2 linked regions of the Methylovirgula sp. 4M-Z18 genome follow. The protein of the gene in region 1 interacts with the protein of each later gene in a pairwise test. Links are inferred from orthologs where the notes say so. Each region holds a gene or a part of one and is shown on either strand. Other genes may lie near its edges.

Region 1 (2,872 bases):
TGCACCGCGAGGCAGGTGTCGAGCACGTCGGACGAAGTCATGCCCTGGTGCACGAAGCGCGAATCCGGCCCGATGAATTCGGCGAGATGGGTCAGAAAGGCGATGACGTCATGCTTGGTGACGCGCTCGATCTCGTCGATCCGCGCGACGTCGAAGGTGACATTGCCGGCCTTTTCCCAAATCGCCTTGGCGCTTTCCTTCGGGATCACGCCGAGTTCGGCGAGCGCGTCACAGGCATGCGCCTCGATCTCGAACCAGATCTTGAACCGCGTCTGCGGCTCCCAGATTGCAACCATATCGGGGCGGGAATAGCGGGGGATCATATGCGGCAACTCTTTACGAAAAAGGATTTATCCCCTTTCCGTAACCGTCCCTCCGGCTTGAGGCAAGCTCTCGCGCGGCTCTTGCACAACGGATTGGACTTCTGCCGGTTTGGGCCGCGGAAAGGCGCATTTGCCTGTGCCGATAAACGGAGATGAGGGAATTAAGATGGAACGGCTTGCCGAAGTAATATGTTCATGCTATGTTCCGGCTTGCTCAGGGGTAAAATGTCAAAGGATTCAGATCTATGAGGCTCGAAGATCAAATTGAAAAGCTTGCTGCGCTTGGGCTGGAGCTCGATAAGGGCGTTACGGTTGACGACTTGCTTTATTCATATCCGCGAGAGGATTATGAGAGTAGCCCATTCAACCTGATTCTATTGATGTTCGGCTCCGAAGTTGAGCGCGAGCCTTGGGGGCGAAACATATGTTCGAGGGCTTACGACCTCGATATGGAGTGTATCTCGTCTGACGAAGACTATGTCAGGATTGCCGAGCGCCTCTGCCTCGTGGCCGGGAGAGAGGGAGCGCTCGCAGACATCCAGTGCTCTCTCGATTTCAAATCCGATACGGGATGGCTTGAATACGGCGTCGATGATGCGCGGCGGCGCCGGAGCATCAAGATCGATAGCGATTGGGCCGACCCGGACGTGATCGAGCACGTGCTCCGCGATTTGCAACGCGACGGCAAGCGGTTCTTCGGCCTAGATAACGGCCAAGGGTCAGTCTATTTCTATCTCGATGACGCGACAGCGCTCGAACTGAACAGATTGTCCGGAGACGCCCTTGAGGCCGCATTGCCGGATTAGGGTTGAAACTCGATCATAGCAGAAGCTCGATCAGGCTTTCTCGCCGCGCGCCCGCATCGCTGCTTCGCGGATGGCGGCGATATTTGCCGCATAGGCTTTCGCGCCGCCTTTGAACACCGACGAGCCGGCCACAAGGTAATTCGCGCCGGCCACCGCCACCTGCGCTGCGGTCTCCGCCGTGATGCCGCCGTCGACCTCGATCTCGATCTCGCGGCCGGCGATCATCGCCTTGACCGCGCGGATCTTGTCGAGCTGCGACGCCAAGAACTTCTGGCCGCCGAAGCCGGGATTGACCGTCATCACCAGCACCAGATCGACCATGTCGAGTACATGGGCGATGGCGGTCTCCGACGTGCCCGGATTGAGCGCGACGCCGGCCCGCTTGCCGAGCGCGCGAATCGCCTGCAGCGAGCGGTGCAGATGCGGGCCGGCCTCGGCATGCACGGTGATGCGATCGCTGCCGGCTTTGGCGAAAGCTTCCAGATAGGGGTCGGCCGGGGAAATCATCAGATGGGTGTCGAACATCCGGTCGGTAACCGGGCGGATCGCGCGCACCACATCCGGTCCGAAGGTGATATTGGGCACGAAATGCCCGTCCATCACATCGATATGGATCATGTCGGCACCAGCCTCGACCACGGCCTGAACCTCGGCGCCAAGCTGGGCGAAATCGCTGGCCAGGATGGACGGCAGAATGACGAGGGGACGCATGGCAACTCCGGCGGTCTTCGATAGGCGGGTAGGAGGCATGCGCGTAGCACGGCGGGCGGGAAATCGGAAGACAGAACGCGACGAAGCGCATAATCTGCGCACAAGCGTTGAGATTGCCGTTTCGGATGAAGAGGTTGCGGATGACGTTCAAGGCGGATGTCGCGGTATTGGGAGCCGGTATGGTCGGGGTTTCCACCGCGCTGCATTTGCAGGCGAAGGGCCGGTCGGTGGTTCTGATCGACCGGAACGGCGAGGCGGGGGAAGAGACGAGCTACGGCAATGCCGGGATCATCGAGCGCTCGTCGATCTTCCCCTATATGTTTCCGCGCAATTTCAACCTCTTGCGCAAATACGCCCTCAATGCGCTGCCCGAGGCGCACTACCATGTGGCGGCAGTGCCGAAATTCCTGCCCTGGCTGGTCCGCTATTTCGGCAATTCCTCGCACGAAATGTCCTGGCAGATCGCCATGGCGTCGCGGCCGCTGATCGAGAATTGCCTCGTCGAGCACAAAGCCCTGATGGCACAGGCCGGCGCGGAGCACCTCCTGCGCGACGTCGGCTGGCTGAAAGTGTTCCGTACGCAGCGCTCGATGGACCAGGGCGTGGCGGAAGTTGCGCGCCTCAAGCCGTTCGGCATCAACTATCGCATCCTCGATGCTGCAAGCGTGCGCGCTTTGGAGCCGCATCTCGATGCAAGCGTGATCGGCGGCATCCATTTGCTCGATCCCGGCTTCGTGCCCGATCCAGGCGCGCTGGTGAAGGCCTATGCCGCTTTGTTCGAGCAGCGCGGCGGCGATTTCGTCAAGGGCGATGCGCGGACCTTAGGCCAGGACGCGGACGGATGGGGCATCGACACGGAAGATGGCCGTCTGCATGCGCGCGACGCGGTGATCGCGCTCGGGCCCTGGTCGGACGACGTGTTCAAGCCGCTCGGCTACAAACTCCCGCTGTCGATCAAGCGCGGCTATCACCTGCATTTCACCGCGCAGGGTGGCGCGACACTCAATCGCCCGATCTATGACGCCGACGGCG
Region 2 (16,626 bases), 1.3 Mb from region 1 along the record:
TGGCACCGGCGCTCGCGTGAAAGGCGCGCGGCAAAATTGGCCAGCCCCTCCTCGACATGCGCGATCATCGCCTCGAACACTCCGGGAGAAACTTCCACGCCGCCGAATTTCTCGGCCAAGCTCACGACGCCGACAGGCAGCGACACCCAATCCTTGACCCGTCCACGCAAATTGCCGCAGTCGTGGCCATCCTCGGCCCGGTTCAGCCAAACCACCTCGCTCGAGCCGCCGCCGATGTCGAACAAGAGAATCGATTCGGCGCGCTCATCCGCGAGGGCCGCACAACCGGCCGCAGCCAAGTGCGCCTCGGCCTCACGATCGACGATTTCAAGGTCGAGGCCTGTCTCTTCATAGACGCGGTCGATAAAATCCTCGCCGTTTTCGGCCGCGCGGCAGGCCTCGGTGGCGATGAGTCTGGCGCGCATCACATGGCGCGCTTCCATCTTGTCCCGGCAAATATGCAATGCCGCGATGGTGCGTAAAATCGCGGCTTCGCCGAGCCTATTGGTCTGCGTCAGGCCCTCGCCAAGCCGCACAATCCGCGAAAAAGCGTCAACAATTTGAAAGCCTTCGTGAAATGGACGCGCGATCAGCAGACGGCAATTGTTGGTGCCCAGATCAAGCGCAGCGTAAGTTATCCGCGGGTCGCTCCGGCGCCCCGGTTGCGGATAGAAATCGCCATGAGGCTGAGGCGCGGTTTGAACCTCGTCCCCGCCTGCAAGCTGCGCCACCACTCCAAACTCCCCTCGGCGCCAACCGGGTTGGCGCAACCAGCCCATCGCGCGGACGCGCCCAGGCTGCACTTCACGGGGAGTGTAACAATGCTATGACGAATCTGCCAAGCTGAATTACAGGGGATTCATGACTTGGTTACTTTTGGCCCGCGCATTACCAGTGCCGATAATCGCCGTAGCCATAGCGATAGCCAGGACCCCAGCCCCCCACGACGACCGGGCCATAATAGTAGGGACGATGATAGCCGTAGTAATAATACGGTGCGGGAGCGCAGGCGGAGAGACCGATGGCGCTCAGAAGCAGTGACGAAATCAGAGCAATACGGATCTTGGACATCGAATACCCTCCAGCATCAGCCAAATCTTCGCGTCGCGCCGCTGAATATCGCGTGAATGAACAAGGTAAACAAAAGATGAGGGCGCGGGAAGCAATCCCCGCGCCCTGCGCCGATCCTTACCGCAGCGCCTTGAGCGCGGCGCGCCCGGCATAAACCGCCTGCGGCCCGAGCTCTTCTTCGATGCGGATGAGCTGATTGTATTTGGCCAATCTGTCAGAACGGGCCAGCGAGCCGGTTTTGATCTGGCCGCAATTGGTCGCGACCGCTAGGTCGGCAATGGTCGAATCCTCGGTCTCGCCCGAGCGGTGCGACATGACCGCGGTGTAGCCGGCGCGGTGCGCCATATCGACCGCGGCGAGCGTCTCGGTGAGCGACCCGATTTGATTGACCTTCACCAGGATCGAATTGGCGACGCCCTGCTTGATACCGTCGGCCAGACGCGTGACATTGGTGACGAACAGATCGTCGCCGACAAGCTGCGTTTTTGTGCCGATGAGGTCAGTCAGGATCTTCCAGCCCTTCCAATCGTCCTCGGCCATGCCGTCCTCGATCGTGATGATCGGGTAGCTCGCGGCCAGTTTGGCGAGATACTCGGCCTGCTCCTGGATCGAACGCGTTTTACCTTCACCTTCATAGACATAAGCGCCATCTTTGAAGAATTCGGTCGAAGCGCAGTCGAGGCCGAGGTGAACGTCTTGGCCGGGCTTGAAGCCCGCCGCCTCGATGGCTTTAACGCAGAAATCGAGCGCGGCCTCCGCCGAAGGCAGGTTGGGCGCAAAGCCGCCCTCGTCGCCGACATTGGTATTATGTCCAGCCTTCTTCAACGCACCCTTGAGCGTGTGGAAGATTTCCGAGCCCCAGCGCACCGCCTCCTTCAGGCTCGGCGCACCGGTCGGCAGCACCATGAATTCCTGGAAATCGATCGGATTGTCCGCATGCACGCCGCCATTGACGATGTTCATCATCGGCACGGGGAGCACGCGCGCCTGGGTGCCGCCGATATAGCGATAGAGCGGTAGACCGGACGCTTCGGCCGCGGCCTTGGCCACGGCGAGCGATACGCCGAGAATGGCGTTGGCGCCGAGCTTCGCCTTATTCGGCGTGCCGTCGAGCGCGATCATGGTTTCATCGATCTTGACCTGATCCTCGGCCTCGAGGCCGCCGATCGCCTCAAAAATATCGCGATTGACGCTTTCGACCGCTTTGAGCACGCCCTTGCCCATGAAACGCGCCTTGTCGCCGTCGCGCAGTTCCACCGCCTCATGCGCACCGGTCGAAGCGCCCGAGGGCACTGCGGCTCGGCCCATGGAACCGTCTTCGAGAATGACATCCACTTCAACCGTTGGATTGCCACGGGAATCCATGATTTCGCGAGCCACAATATCGACGATTGCTGTCATTACATCCTCACTTGAACGGCGATTACGACGCGCTTTTGTACGCGAAGGCGTCGCGGAGTCAAAGCCTCGAATCGCGTGACTCTTTGATGACAATCTTGCCGTTTGGACACAGGCGCTTTATCGGTTCTGCCCAGAACTCTTCCTGACCTTGTTAAGGTGCGATATGGCAAAATCCACGAAGCAATTGCATGCGCTCGGCCAGAGCGTCGCAATGCCCGACCATCCCGATGAAGCGATCCTGGAGCGCGTCCCGAACCCGCAAGCCGGAACCAATTACGTAGCGCGTTTCACGGTGCCGGAATTCACATCCGTCTGTCCGGTGACCAATCAGCCGGATTTTGCCCATCTTGTCATTGATTACGTGCCGGGCGCTTGGCTGGTCGAGTCGAAAAGCCTCAAGCTCTATCTGCTCGGCTTCCGCAACCACGGCGCCTTTCACGAGGATTGCACGGTGCGGATCGGCAAGGATCTCGTCAAATTGCTGAGGCCGAAATGGTTCCGCATCGGCGGCTATTGGTATCCGCGCGGCGGCATTCCGATCGACGTGTTCTGGCAGACCGGGACCGTGCCGAAGGGCACCTGGGTGCCCGATCAGGGTGTGGCATCATACCGCGGGCGCGGATGAGGCGCACCCTGGCCTAAGCAGGAACGTTGCTGGGCTTGCGTGCATTCTGGGCAAGCCCCGCCAGCATCGCCTGCCCTTCGGGCTGAATGAGGCCGGCGGACATGATGAGCTTGGCCGCCGTATCAGGCGACATAGGCACTTCGATCACATCCTTGGTCGGCAGATAGATGTAAAAGCCGGTGGTCGGGTTGGGCGTACAAGGCAAGAAGATCGACGTGAAATCTTCGCCTTCCGGCAAGTAGCCCGAGACCAACGGGCCGGGTTTCGACGAGATGAAAACCAGGGTCCACCAGCCCGGCATCGGATATTGCACCAGCCCGACTTTGCGGAAACTTGTTCCCGATTGCGAAAAAATCGTCTCGAACACCTGCTTCAGGCTTTTGTAGAGCCCGCGCACCACGGGCATGCGGCTCAAAATCCGCTCGCCCAGCCGCACCAGTGTCCGCCCGGCGATATTGGCGGTCAGGAATCCAAGCAGTGTGAGGCCGACAAGCGCGATGATCACGCCGATGCCGGGCACATGCCAGGGCAAATAAGTGTCGGGCAGCAAGGCGCGCGGGACAATCGGCGTCACCCAATGGTCGACCGTATCGATGAACCACCAGGCGATATAGGCCGTCGCGGCGACAGGCCCGACGATGACGATTCCGGTGAAAAAATAAGCTCTTAGCCGAGCGCCAAGACCGGTCCTGACCGGTTTGACATCGTCATGCAGGGGGTCGTTGAAAGACATTCGCTCTTCCACTATATCGCGACGGGGCCACCTCAAATTCGCGGCACCATGGCGATTTGGCGTCCGCAATGCAACTTAAGATTGTGACCGCTGCAAGACGCGCATCGAGCTAGAGGCATCCGCGCCTCGAAAGCATATCCCGGGCCAAATAGCGCGATGTGCAAAGCCATGCAAAGAAAATCTGCTTCGCCTTTAATCCACCCGCTCGAATAGGACGAGCGAACGGCCCTGCACGTCACAGATCTGGCCGACGCCAATATCGGCTTCCGGCAGGTCCGGATCGTCGGTGGCGAGCAGTCGCCTCCAGGCGGAGCCGTCATAGCAAGGTGGCAGCCGGAACGGCACGGGCTCATGATGGGCGTTGATAAGGACGAGCAAGGTGGCGTCCGAGCCGCGCTTGCGGATGCCGCTTGCTTGGGCACGGCCATCCAGGATCATGCCGAAGCATGGAATCTCTGCCGGATCGTCCCAGTTGGCGCTGGTCATCTCCTCGCCGCCGTGGTGAATCCAGGTCACTTCGCGGACATCGATGGCTTCGTTGGTGCGCTCGCCGATCAGGTAGCGCGAGCGGCGCAAGATCGGGTATTTGCGTCGCAATTGCATGAGGCGGCGCACGAAATCGACAAGGTCGCGGTTCCGTTCGGCAAGCCCCCAATCCACCCAACTGATGTCGCTGTCCTGACAATAAGCGTTGTTGTTGCCCTGCTGGGTGCGGCCGAATTCGTCCCCGGCCAGGATCATCGGCGTGCCCTGGGACAGCAGCAGCAGCGCCAACATATTGCGCTGCTGGCGCGCGCGCAGCGCATTGACGCCAGGATCGTCCGTCTGCCCCTCGACGCCGCAGTTCCACGAGCGGTTGTCGGCGCTGCCATCGCGGTTTTCCTCCCCATTCGCCTCGTTGTGGCGCTCGTTGTAGGAGACGAGATCGCGCAGGGTGAAGCCGTCATGGGCGGTGAGGAAGTTCACCGACGACCAAGGCTTGCGGCCGCGATGGTCGAACTTGTCAGGCGAGCCGCACAGGCGCCGGGCTAGCGCGGCGGGTCTCGCCTTGCCACGCCAGAAATCGCGAGCGGTGTCGCGATAGATATCGTTCCACTCCGCCCAACCCGGCGTGAAGCCTCCCACCTGGTAGCCGCCCGGACCGACATCCCAGGGTTCGGCGATCAGCTTGACGTTTTCCAGCACCGGATCCTGCCCCACCGCCTTGAGGAAGCCGCTCTCGGGATTAAAGCCGTCCACATCGCGCGCCAGGATAGTGCCGAGGTCGAAGCGAAAACCGTCGACATGCATCTCGTTCACCCAGTATCGCAGGCTGTCCGTCACCATCTGAATGACACGCGGATGGCTGACATTGACCGTGTTCCCGGTGCCGGTGTCATTGATGTAATAACGTTTCTGATCGGGCATCAGCCGGTAATAGGAAGCGTTGTCGATGCCTTTGAAGGACAGGGTCGGTCCAAGCTCGTTGCCCTCCGCGGTATGATTGTAAACCACGTCGAGGATGACCTCGAGCCCAGCATCGTGGAAGCGCGCCACCATCTGCTTGAACTCGGCCAGCACGTTCTGCGGATCGGCGGCATAGCGCGGATCGGGCGCGAAGAAGCCGATAGAATTGTAGCCCCAATAGTTTCTGAGGCCACGGTTGAGCAGATGGTCGTCGTCCACGAACGTGTGGACGGGCAGAAGCTCCACGGTGGTGACGCCGAGCCCCCTGATGTGCTGCAGCGATTGGGTAGCGGCAAGGCCGGCATACGTGCCCCGCAGGTGCTCAGCGATATTGGGATGGCGCTGGGTGAAGCCCTTTGCATGGGTCTCGTAGATGATCGTCTGGTCCCAGGGGACAAGCGAGCGATTGCCAGGCCAGTCGAAGCGCGTGTCCACCACCATGCATTTGGGAATGAAGGGGGCGCTGTCACGCTCGTCGAAGGAAAGGTCGCCCTCGCCCAGCGTGTAGCCGAACACCGCCGGGTTCCAGGTCAGCGCACCGAAATGCGAGCGGGCGTAGGGATCGAGCAGGAGCTTATTGGGATTGAAGCGATGCCCCGCCTCCGGCTCATAAGGACCATGGACGCGATAGCCGTAGAGCATGCCGGGACTGACATCGGGCAGATAGCCGTGCCAGATCTCGTCGGTGAATTCCGGCAGTTCGATGCGCTCGACCTCCTGCTCGCCGCTCGCATCGAAGAGGCAGACTTCGACCTTGGTGGCATTGGCCGAGAACAGGGCGAAGTTGGTGCCCGATCCGTCCCATATCGCCCCGCGCGGATGCGGATGGCCCTCGCGGATTCTCGTCCTACCCAGATAGGTCATGCCGCCATCCTTCCTTCCGGGAGATGCCGTGTCCAAAGCCACGGCACCCCTCTGCAACGAGCCCTACCTTGCGGTGGCTCCCATCCGATGGCTGACCCGGCTTCGCACGTTTCATTGGTATCCAAACAACCTGGATACCATTGAAATATCGCGCCATGACAGGATCATTGCGACAGGAAAGAACTTTATTATTTCCACACAGGAGAAAGAAGCGATTTTCTTCCCTACTCGACCGTCACGCTCTTGGCGAGGTTGCGGGGCTGATCCGCATCCTTCCCCATCAGGACGGCGGTATGATAGGCGATCATCTGCATTGGCACCGCATAAGGGATGGCGGCGAAATCCGGTGGCATCTCAGGCATGGTGATGGTCGCCATGACGTCCAGCGAGGCCTCTAGCGCCGCGCGGCTGTCGGAAATCAGAATAATCTTGCCGCCGCGCGCCGCCACCTCCTGCATGTTGGACACGGTCTTTTCGAACCACGGATCGTAGGGCGCCATGACGATGACGGGCATGGTCTCATCGATCAGTGCGATCGGCCCGTGCTTGAGCTCGCCCGCCGCATAACCTTCTGCGTGAATATAGGAAAGTTCTTTGAGCTTCAGCGCGCCTTCGAGCGCGAGCGGATAGGATGTGCCCCGACCGAGATAGAGCACGTCGTTGGTATGGGTGAGCTGATGCGCGATCATTTCGATCATGCTTTCGCGCTTCGCGGCTTCGGCCATCAGACCAGGTGTGTTGATGAGTTCCGCAACGAGCCGCCGCTCCGTTTCTTCGCTGAGCACGCCGCGCGCGCGGCCGAAAGCGATCGCAAGACAGGCGAGGACCGCCAATTGGCACGTGAAAGCCTTGGTCGAGGCAACGCCGATTTCGGGCCCGGCAAGAGTCAATGCGGCAATGTCGCTTTCGCGCGCCATCGTGGATGTGGGCACATTGATGACGCCAATAATGTGCTGGCCATGATCTTTCGCATAACGCAGCGACGCGAGCGTATCGGCCGTTTCGCCCGATTGCGAGACGACGATCATGACGCCGCTTTCTTCCATCGGCGCTTCGCGATACCGGAACTCCGACGCCACATCGATGTCGATGATGATCCGGGCGAATTTTTCGAACCAATATTTTGCCACGAGCCCGGCGATATAGGCTGTGCCGCAGGCAGAAATCGTGATGCGTGAAACCTTTGACGCGTCGAACGGAAGGTCGAACGGCAGCCGCACTCTGCCCGCCGCCATGTCGAGATAATGCGCCAGCGTGCGGCCGACGACTTCCGGCTGCTCGTGGATCTCCTTCGCCATGAAGTGACGATAATTGCCTTTGTCGATCAGAAAGGCGCTTGCCTGACTCTTGATCTTCTTGCGGTTGACCAAACGGCCCTTGGCGTCACGGAACTCTGCCGTGTCGCGAGTCAGAACTACCCAATCGCCATCCTCCAGATAGGTGATCATTTCGGTGAACGGCGCCAACGCCAGCGCATCCGAGCCAAGATACATTTCACCGTCGCCGTAGCCCACGGCAAGGGGAGCGCCCTGCCGCGCGCCGATCAGAAGATTGTCCTCCCCATTGAACAGGAAGGCCAAGGCAAAGGCGCCGCGCAGTCTCGGCAATGCAGCAGCAACGGCGTCGGCCGGCGCCTTGCCCTGATTCATTTCGTCGGTGACGAGATGGGCGACGACCTCTGAATCCGTTTCGGTCGCAAACTTATGCCCCTTGCCCTGCAGTTCTTCGCGCAATTCGCGGAAATTTTCGATAATGCCGTTGTGAACCATCGCGACTTTGCCGGAGGCGTGCGGATGGGCGTTGTTTTCGGTCGGGCGGCCATGGGTCGCCCAGCGGGTGTGGCCGATGCCGATATGTCCCTTCAACGGCTCGGCGACGAGTTTGGCCGCGAGATTCTTCAGCTTGCCCTCGGCTCGCCGACGGGCCAGTTGCCCATCTTCCAACGTAGCGATGCCGGCGGAATCATAGCCGCGATATTCAAGCCGTTTCAGCGCCTCGATGATCTCAGGCGCCGCGGGCGCTTTTCCGACAATTCCGACAATTCCGCACATGCGACTGATGCTCCGTTCAATTCAACTCTTTGATCAAGCTTTAAGAAAATCCCGCCCGCGCGTGAAATCACGAATGGTGAAATCCGGTGACAGCCTTAAAAAAGCGCGATCATCACTTTTTGTGGCTTTGCGCCTTGGCCGCGGCCTGCCGCGCATGAAACGACGCGGCCCACCCCTCCTTCATGATCTGCCGGCCGCGCCCGACCGCCAACGCATCATCGGGCACGTCCTTGGTGATGACCGATCCTGAGCCGACATAGGCGCCGCGACCGATCTTGACCGGCGCGACCAGCGCAGAATTCGAGCCGATAAAGGCCTGCGCACCGATCTCGGTGAGCGATTTGAAATAGCCGTCGTAATTGCAGGTGATGGTTCCCGCACCGATATTCGCCTCCGCCCCGACCCGCGCGTCGCCGATATAGGAAAGATGGCTGACTTTGGCGCCCGCACCGATCGTGGCTGCTTTGGTCTCGACGAAATTGCCGATTTTGACCTCCGGCCCGAGATCGGTGCCGGGCCGCAACCTGGCGAAGGGCCCGACCGTCGCACCTTGGCCGACGGTCGCGCCCTCCAGATGCGAGAAGGCGTGGATTACCGCGCCATCGGCAACTTTGACGCCTGCGCCAAACATCACATTGGGCTCGATCGTCACGTCGCGGCCGATCTCTGTATCATGCGCAAAAAATACCGTCTCGGGCGCCTGCAAGGTCACGCCATCGCGCATCGCCCGTTCGCGTTTTCGCGCCTGAAACAAAGCCTCGCATGTGGCGAGCTGCACACGATCGTTGATGCCCATGACTTCGCTTTCTGGCACGACGAACACGCGGGATCGCAGGCCCTTGGCGCGAGCCACTTCGACACAATCGGTGAGGTAATATTCTTTTTGTGCATTATTCGGCCGGATCTGCGACAGGAGTTCCAGTGCGCGGTGTCCGTCAAGCGCCATGATGCCGCCATTGCACAGCTTCACGAGGCGCTCGGCCTCGCTCGTGTCCTTGTGCTCGCGAATCGCAATCAGGTCGCCGTCCTGAACCAGAAGCCGTCCATAGCCCGTCGGATCCTTGGCTTCGAACCCCAGCACCGCGACCGTGGCGCCGCCCGCGATCAGCGCGCGCATGTGACGATAGGTTTCCGGCAAGACGAGCGGCGTGTCGCCGAAGGCGATGATGACGTCGTCATAGCCCTTCGCCAGTGTGTCACGGGCGGCGAGCACCGCATGCGCCGTGCCTTTGCGCTCCGCCTGCACGAAAATCTCGGCATCCGGGGCAAAGCGCCGCGCTTCGGCGGCCACATTGTCATGATCCGGGCCGATGACCACGGCGAGCCCATCGGCCTCAAAGGCCGCGACGCTCTTCAGCACATGGCCAAGCAGGGACAGGCCCGCGACCTGATGGAGCACCTTGGGCTTGGCCGAACGCATACGCGTTCCCTCGCCCGCCGCCAGAATGATCGCCAAACAGGAGCGGCGGGGCACTTGGTCGTGATCGGTCATTCAGCTTCCATTCACGTCATTGGTGAAAATAGAACTACGTCGCTCATTTTGCCCCGAAGGCGTCAAAAACAAGCTCGCCAATCTGGTTGATAGGCTATAGAGACAAACGGCGGTGTGTGGCTATCCTTATATACTGCGAATTTGCAAGTTCCAGCCAAAGGATACCTGAAGAGCCGATGGAACGAGCCAAAGCAGGTTTCTTGATTTGATGATGGAACGTCGTGTTATCCTGAAAATGACCGCTGCCACATTTGCTGCCGGGATGACGCAATCTCTCTTCTCCCCAGCCTCAGCGCAGACCCCGCCTGCTCCGGCGCAACCTATTGCATTTGATCCGACCCACTTGGTGGAACAGGCGCGCGAGCTTGCAAAAAAGCCATTTGTCGCGCCCCCGACCGATTTGCCCGAGCCGTTTACCGATCTCACCTATGATCAATATGTCGGCCTCCGCGCCAAGCCCGATGCGGTACAATGGGTCAAGGACAATGTCGGCTTCGAGATCGAGCCCCTCCACCGCGGCTATATTTTCTCGGCGCCGATGGAGATCAATCTCGTCGTGGACGGAACGGTGCAGCGGCTCGCCTACAAGGCCAGCGACTTTGATTTCGGGCATTTGCAGCCCCCGCTGAATATTGCAGACATCGGTTTTTCCGGGTTCCGTGTCCTGCAGCCGCGCGACAATGCGCCGGCGATCGACGTGGCGATTTTTCAAGGGGCCAGCTTCTTCCGGGCCCTCGCTAAAGGCCAAGCCTATGGCGTTTCGGCCCGGGCGCTCGCGATCCGCACCGCGGATGGAGTCAAAGGCGAGGAGTTTCCAGTCATCCGCGCCGTATGGATCGAAAAACCGACCTTGGCCGCCAACGCCCTCGTCATCCATGCACTGTTGGATTCGGAAAGTGTTACCGGGGCTTATCGCTTTACCCTGCATCCCGGCGACGCCACAATCATCGACACGGAATGCACGCTCATTCCTCGAGTCGATATCGACCATTTCGGCCTAGCCCTCATGCAGGCAAGCTATCTCTTCGGCAGCCTGGACCGGCACCATTCCGAAGATATCCGCCCGAATGTCTATGACGTGAGCGGCCTGCAAATCGAAAAGGGCAATGGCGAGTGGATTTGGCGGCCGGTCTCGAACCGCGAAACCCTACAGATTTCGGTGTTCGCCGACCAAAACCCCAAAGGATTCGGGCTTCTGCAGCGGGACCGCAATTTCGAGCGGTTCCAGGACGACGATCAGCATTGGGAGCGCCGCCCCTCCTTGTGGATCGAGCCGATCGGCGATTGGGGCGAAGGTTCGGTCATTCTGATCGAAATTCCGTCGGATTTCGAAGTTAACCAGAATATTATAGCCTATTGGCGGCCCAAACAGGTGCTCGCCGCCAACAGCGAAACGCAATTTGCCTATCGCCAGTTCTGGTGCTGGCATCCACCCGCGCAACCGCCGCTCGCGCATGTGACCGGCGCGCGCAGCGGCAAGGCCGGCAAACGTCGCCGCTTTATGGTCGATTTCGCCGGTGATATTTTAGGTGACCCGGCTCAGAGTGGTGATATCAAGGCCAATCTGTGGGCGGGCGCCGGCACGATCTCGAACGTCAGGAGTTTTCCCTCACGCGAGACCAAGACCTTCCGGGTCAGTTTCGATCTTGATCCGGGCAGTGAAACCCTTGCCGAACTCCGCCTTGTGCTGGAGAACGGCGGCAAACCAATGAGTGAGACTTGGCTTTATCGATGGACGCCTTGACGAGCCTCGCACCCATCCCAGCATCGGACCGGCTCCGCGAAACACCGCAGGACCAGCAGGACGCGCACGCCTTGACCCAGGCGATGCCGCCTGAGTCCGCGCTTGAGATGCCGGTCCAGAGTTTCTCCCAATTCGCCCGCGCCAGCCGTCGCAAGCGGCAGGCACCGCACCTTGCGCGCTCGCCTTGGTTTTCACGGTTCGTCGTCTTTATCGGTGGTTTGGCCCTCACTGCCTATGGCGCATGGCAAATGTACCAAGTGGTCGACATCGGCGGCGTGACGTTGCTGCAGTGGGTGCTGCTCATTCTCTTCGTCATCAATTTCTCGTGGATCGCCCTCGCCTTCACCTCGGGCGTCGTCGGCTTCTTCTGGCTCCTGTCAGGGCGCGGCAAAGTGCCGCCCATGCCGAAAACCTTGAACGGCCGCACCGCCATCGTGATGCCGATCTACAATGAAGCGCCGAGCCGTGTTTTCGGCGCCGTGCAGGCGATTTACGAGGATGTCCAGGCTACGGGCCTCGGCGAGCATTTCGACTATTTTTTCCTATCCGACACGACGAATCCCGATGTTTGGATCGCCGAGGAGCGCGCCTTGCTCGCCATGCGGCAGCGGCTCGGCCCCGATGCGCGGATCTATTACCGTCACCGCCCGAAGAATACCGCGCGCAAGGCCGGCAATATCGGCGATTTCGTTAGCCGTTGGGGCGGCGCCTACGATCACATGCTGGTCCTCGACGCCGACAGCCTGATGACCGCGCATTCGATCGTCTGCCTCGCGGCGGCGATGGAAGCCGATCCCGACAGCGGCATCATCCAAACGCTGCCGCTGGTCATCAACCGTAATACGCTTTTCGCCCGCGTCCAGCAGTTCGCCGCCCGAATCTACGGGCCGGTGATCGCGGCCGGCCTCTCCTGCTGGATGGGCCGTGACGGCAATTATTGGGGCCACAATGCGATCATCCGCACCGCGGCTTTTGCCGCCCATTGCGGCCTGCCGAATCTCTCCGGGCGGCCGCCGTTCGGCGGCCACGTGCTAAGCCACGACTTCGTCGAAGCGGCGCTCATCCGCCGCGCCGGCTATGCGGTCTATATGCTGCCGGCGCTGGGCGGCTCCTATGAGGAAAGCCCGCCATCCTTGATCGATGTCGCGGCGCGCGACCGGCGCTGGGCGCAAGGCAACATGCAGCATCTGCGCATCCTGCCAGCGAAGGGCCTGCATCTTGCAACCCGCCAGCATTTCGCGACCGGCATCATGGGCTACCTCGCCTCGCCCTTCTGGATGGCGCAATTGCTAGTCGGTATCATCATCGTGATTCAGGCGAGTTATATCCGGCCCGAATATTTCACCAGCGATTTCTCGCTCTTCCCGGCCTGGCCGCGGTTCGACGCAGTACGCGCGTTGCAACTCTTCGGCACGACTATGGGGATCCTGCTGGCGCCGAAACTGTTCGGCCTAATCGTCGCCATTTTTGACGGCGAAACGCGGCGCGGCGCGGGCGGCGTCCTAGCCCTGTGCCTGTCCGCCGTCGTGGAAGTCGTAATGTCGGCGCTGCTCGCCCCGATCATGATGCTGATCCAGACCGGCTCGGTGATGCAGATCGTCTCGGGCCGCGACACGGGATGGAACCCGCAGCGCCGCGACGACGGATCGATTCCCTTCGCGGATATCGTGCGGCGCCATCGCTCACATGTCGCCATGGGCATCGTGACGCTAATCGCCGGCCTCATGATCTCGCCGTCTCTGGTTGCCTGGATGTCGCCGACGATCGCCGGCCTCGTCCTCGCCATCTTCATTTCCTGGGCGAGCGGGCAGAAATCGATCGGCCTCTTCCTGCGCCGGCTCGGGCTCTTGACCACGCCCGAAGAGCTTGTGCCGCCACCGATCGCGGTGCGCGCCAATGCGCTTGCGGAAGAACTTGCCCAATTGGGGCTCGACGACGCGGATGGGCTCGCGGTGATTCACGACGATCCCACCTTCCGCGACATTCATGACGCCTTCTTGCCGGTTTCCAAGCCGCGTCGGCGCGGCGACATCGAGACGGAGCGGGCGGTCGCGGAGGCCAAGCTCAACGACGCGCGCGACCTGACCGAAGCCGTGGCGTGGCTGAAGCCCAAGGAGCGCATGGTTGTCTTACACGACCGCGCTCTGATCGACGTCCTCGCCCGCCTGCCCGCCACGAGTGCCGACGCCGAAGTCCGGTCCATACGCCCGCGTCCATGATCACGGCAAAAGACTGCGCTGGCGCTCCAGCGCAGATGTCCTAAAATTGCGGCATGCGCTACCCGCCTTCCCTCCTTGAAGAAATAAAGGCCCGGTTGCCCGCATCGCAGGTGATCGGGCGACGGGTGAAGCTCGTCAAAAAAGGGCGCGAATGGGCTGGCCTCTCACCTTTCACGGCAGAAAAAACGCCCAGCTTCTACGTGAACGATCAGAAACAATTCTACCACGATTTCTCATCCGGCAAGCACGGCGACATTTTCAGCTTCGTTATGGACACCGAAGGCCTCTCCTTCCCCGAGACGGTAGAGCGCCTTGCCATGGAAGCCGGCGTGGCGCTGCCGGAAGCCTCGCCGGAAATGGTTCAGCGCGAAGAACGGCGCAAGGACCTTTATGATGTCTGCGAGCTCGCATGCCAATTTTTCGAAGGGCGCCTGCAATCAACGCTCGGCGCTGACGCCCGCGCTTATCTGCAAAAGCGCGGCATGTTGCAGGCGACCCAGGCCGAGTTTCGCATCGGCTATGCGCCCGACAGCCGCGACGCGTTGAAGACCTATCTGCTCCAGCACGGGATTCGCGAAGATCAACTCCTGCGCGCAGGCCTCATCATTCAGCCGGACGATGGGCGCAATACTTATGATCGTTTTCGCGGCCGCGTGATGATTCCGATTCAGGACAGCAAGGGCCGCGTGGTCGCCTTCGGCGGCCGGGTGCTGAGTGCCGACGCCAAGCCGAAATATCTCAATTCGCCGGAGACGGAACTCTTTCATAAGGGCTCCATGGTTTTCAACGCGCATCGCGCCCGCGGGCCAGCGCATGACCTTGGCACCATCGTCGTGACGGAAGGCTATCTCGACGCGATCGCCGTATGGCAAGCCGGCTTCAAGCCGGTCGTCGCCTCGCTCGGCACAGCGTTTACCGAGGACCAAATCGCCGCTCTGTGGCAATTCGCGCCGGAGCCAGTCATCTGCTTCGATGGCGATCGGGCGGGCTTGAGTGCAGCGAATCGGGCGGTGGATCGCATCCTGCCGGTCCTCAAGACCGGTTATTCGTTCCACTTCGCTTATCTGCCCGGCGGCCAGGATCCAGACGATCTGATCCGGCAAAGCGGCCTCGACGCTTTCCGCGCCGTCCTCGCGGATGCAAAGCCCCTGTGGGATGTGTTCTGGGCACGCGAGACCGAGAATGCTGCCCTCAAAACACCGGAACAGCGCGCCGTTCTCGACAAGACACTGCGCGACGCGGCGCAGACGATCGTCGATCCGCTGGTGCAGAAATATTATCGTGATCAGATCTACCAGTCGCTGCGCAATTTGTTCTGGCGTCTCGACCGCCCCGGCCGTGGCGCCGGCGCGCCGGCAATGGGCCGCGCGGGCATCCAGATTCCGCCCGCCGCAGCGGGCAGCCTTTCACTCTACGAACGGGACTTTCTCGGCCTCGCAGTCGAATATCCCGATCTCTTCTCACAGGTCATGGACCGGATCGGCCGCCTGCATCTGCACGGCGCGCTCGACGATTCGACGCATGATGAATTCCTGCACGAACTGATCCGTCTGCATCACGAAATCGAACCGCTCGACGCTGCGCGTCTGCACGAGGAAATCGATCCGCGTTTCTCGCCCCTGCTTGACAATGTGCATGGGTGCGCCTCGGAGGGTACCATCCTCGGGCACAGGCTCTTTCAACGCATGCCGATCTTGCGCACGCGGCCGCCGGAAGATTTCATTGCCCGCTATTTCGCCCATCTGATGGACCGGTTTCTCGTGCGCGAACTCGAGACCGAAGTGGCGTCGATGGAACAGATCGGCGACTTGCATGACGCGCGCATCGTCGAGTTGATCGATTTGCGCGAGCACGTACGGCATGAAGAGTCGGCGCTCGCGGAAGAGGCGGAGAACTATAAGAGCCTGCCGGCGTCGACGACGTTTTCGGCTTGAGCCGAACGCCTTGGCCATTGGCCTAGTTGGTTGCCTTCGTGTGACGCGCTATTCGTGAATGCCGGAAATATCGGGCGTCTCCCAAGCCAGATGCTGGCCGCCGTCGAGCGCGATCAATTGCCCGGTGAGCGACGGCGTTCTTAAGATCCACTCGATCGTCGCGCCGAACTCGCCCAGGTCCGGCCCGCGGTGCAGCAGCACGGCTTGTTGCTGGCGCATGAAATCATCCTTGCTCTGGCGCACGCTCGGCAAAGTCGGTCCCGGCGCGATGGCGACGACGCGAATGCGTGGCGCCAATGCCTGCGCCATGGTCTTCGTCGCCCACCACAAACCGGCCTTTGCCATCGAATAGGAAAAGAATTGCGGGTTTGGCCGCAAGACGCGCTGATCGATCAGATTGACGATGAGTCCGCTCCGATCCTGCGGCAAAAGCTTCGCGACGGCGCTCGCCAATAGACACGGCGCCGAAAGATTGACGTTCAGATGGGCGGTGAGGCTCTTCGGAGTCAGGTCCGCAATCGAATCGTCTTCGAATAAGGAGGCGTTGTTGACGAGAATGCCGATGGCTCCCAACGCCGTCTGGGCATCCGCCACAATCGGCTCGAGCCGGTCGATCTGTTGCAGATCACCTACAACGACGCAGGCTTTGCCACCCGACGCGATGATCTGATCGGCAAGATCCTGCGCGGCCGCGTGCGAGCGATGGCAGTGAATCGCAACAGGATGCCCCGCTTGCGCGAGCGATTGCGCAATGGCGCGGCCGATCCGATAAGCGCCGCCGGTCACAAGTGCTGCCGCTTTGTCCATATCCTATCCGTAGGTGTTCACCGGCCCCAGCGCCGGTCTCGGTTGGAACTGAGCCGCGACCAAAGCAGGATATCGCCAGCCTTGCAACACGCCGCGCGCCGCCAGGAAGGTCAGCAGCGCCAACCAGAGCCCCGTGTTGCCGAACGGCTGCGCGACCCAGAAAACGAACAGATAAAGGCCGAGCGCCAGCAGCATCAGATTTCGCATGTCCCGCGTCCATGTCGCGCCGACGAAGACGC

What was found.
Region 2: the proteins of rpe (region 1) and eno interact in binary tests that used the Escherichia coli proteins (3 or more experiments, as listed by UniProt). The link is inferred for Methylovirgula sp. 4M-Z18 from one-to-one orthologs.

Annotation. Positions count from the first base shown.
Region 1 is NZ_CP149574.1:891,157-894,028, forward strand. It holds rpe (ribulose-phosphate 3-epimerase), read right to left. Parts: upstream 1,841-2,872; coding sequence 1,160-1,840; downstream 1-1,159. Other genes in the region: purB (adenylosuccinate lyase), read right to left, coding at 1-323; V9T28_RS04045 (hypothetical protein), read left to right, coding at 569-1,129; V9T28_RS04055 (NAD(P)/FAD-dependent oxidoreductase), read left to right, coding at 1,981-2,872. UniProt on the Escherichia coli protein: Catalyzes the reversible epimerization of D-ribulose 5-phosphate to D-xylulose 5-phosphate.
Region 2 is NZ_CP149574.1:2,212,696-2,229,321, forward strand. Bases 331-3,276 are described here. They hold eno (phosphopyruvate hydratase), read right to left. Parts: upstream 2,473-3,276; coding sequence 1,189-2,472; downstream 331-1,188. Other genes in these bases: V9T28_RS10295 (Ppx/GppA phosphatase family protein), read right to left, coding at 331-731; V9T28_RS10300 (hypothetical protein), read right to left, coding at 889-1,071; queF (preQ(1) synthase), read left to right, coding at 2,636-3,097; V9T28_RS10315 (DUF502 domain-containing protein), read right to left, coding at 3,111-3,276. In the rest of the region: more of V9T28_RS10295, read right to left, coding at 1-330; more of V9T28_RS10315, read right to left, coding at 3,277-3,830; glycogen debranching protein GlgX, read right to left, coding at 4,023-6,140; glmS (glutamine--fructose-6-phosphate transaminase (isomerizing)), read right to left, coding at 6,365-8,191; bifunctional UDP-N-acetylglucosamine diphosphorylase/glucosamine-1-phosphate N-acetyltransferase GlmU, read right to left, coding at 8,304-9,683; V9T28_RS10335 (glucan biosynthesis protein), read left to right, coding at 9,895-11,427; glucans biosynthesis glucosyltransferase MdoH, read left to right, coding at 11,415-13,646; dnaG (DNA primase), read left to right, coding at 13,742-15,580; V9T28_RS10350 (SDR family oxidoreductase), read right to left, coding at 15,629-16,387; V9T28_RS10355 (MATE family efflux transporter), read right to left, coding at 16,391-16,626. UniProt on the Escherichia coli protein: Catalyzes the reversible conversion of 2-phosphoglycerate (2-PG) into phosphoenolpyruvate (PEP). It is essential for the degradation of carbohydrates via glycolysis.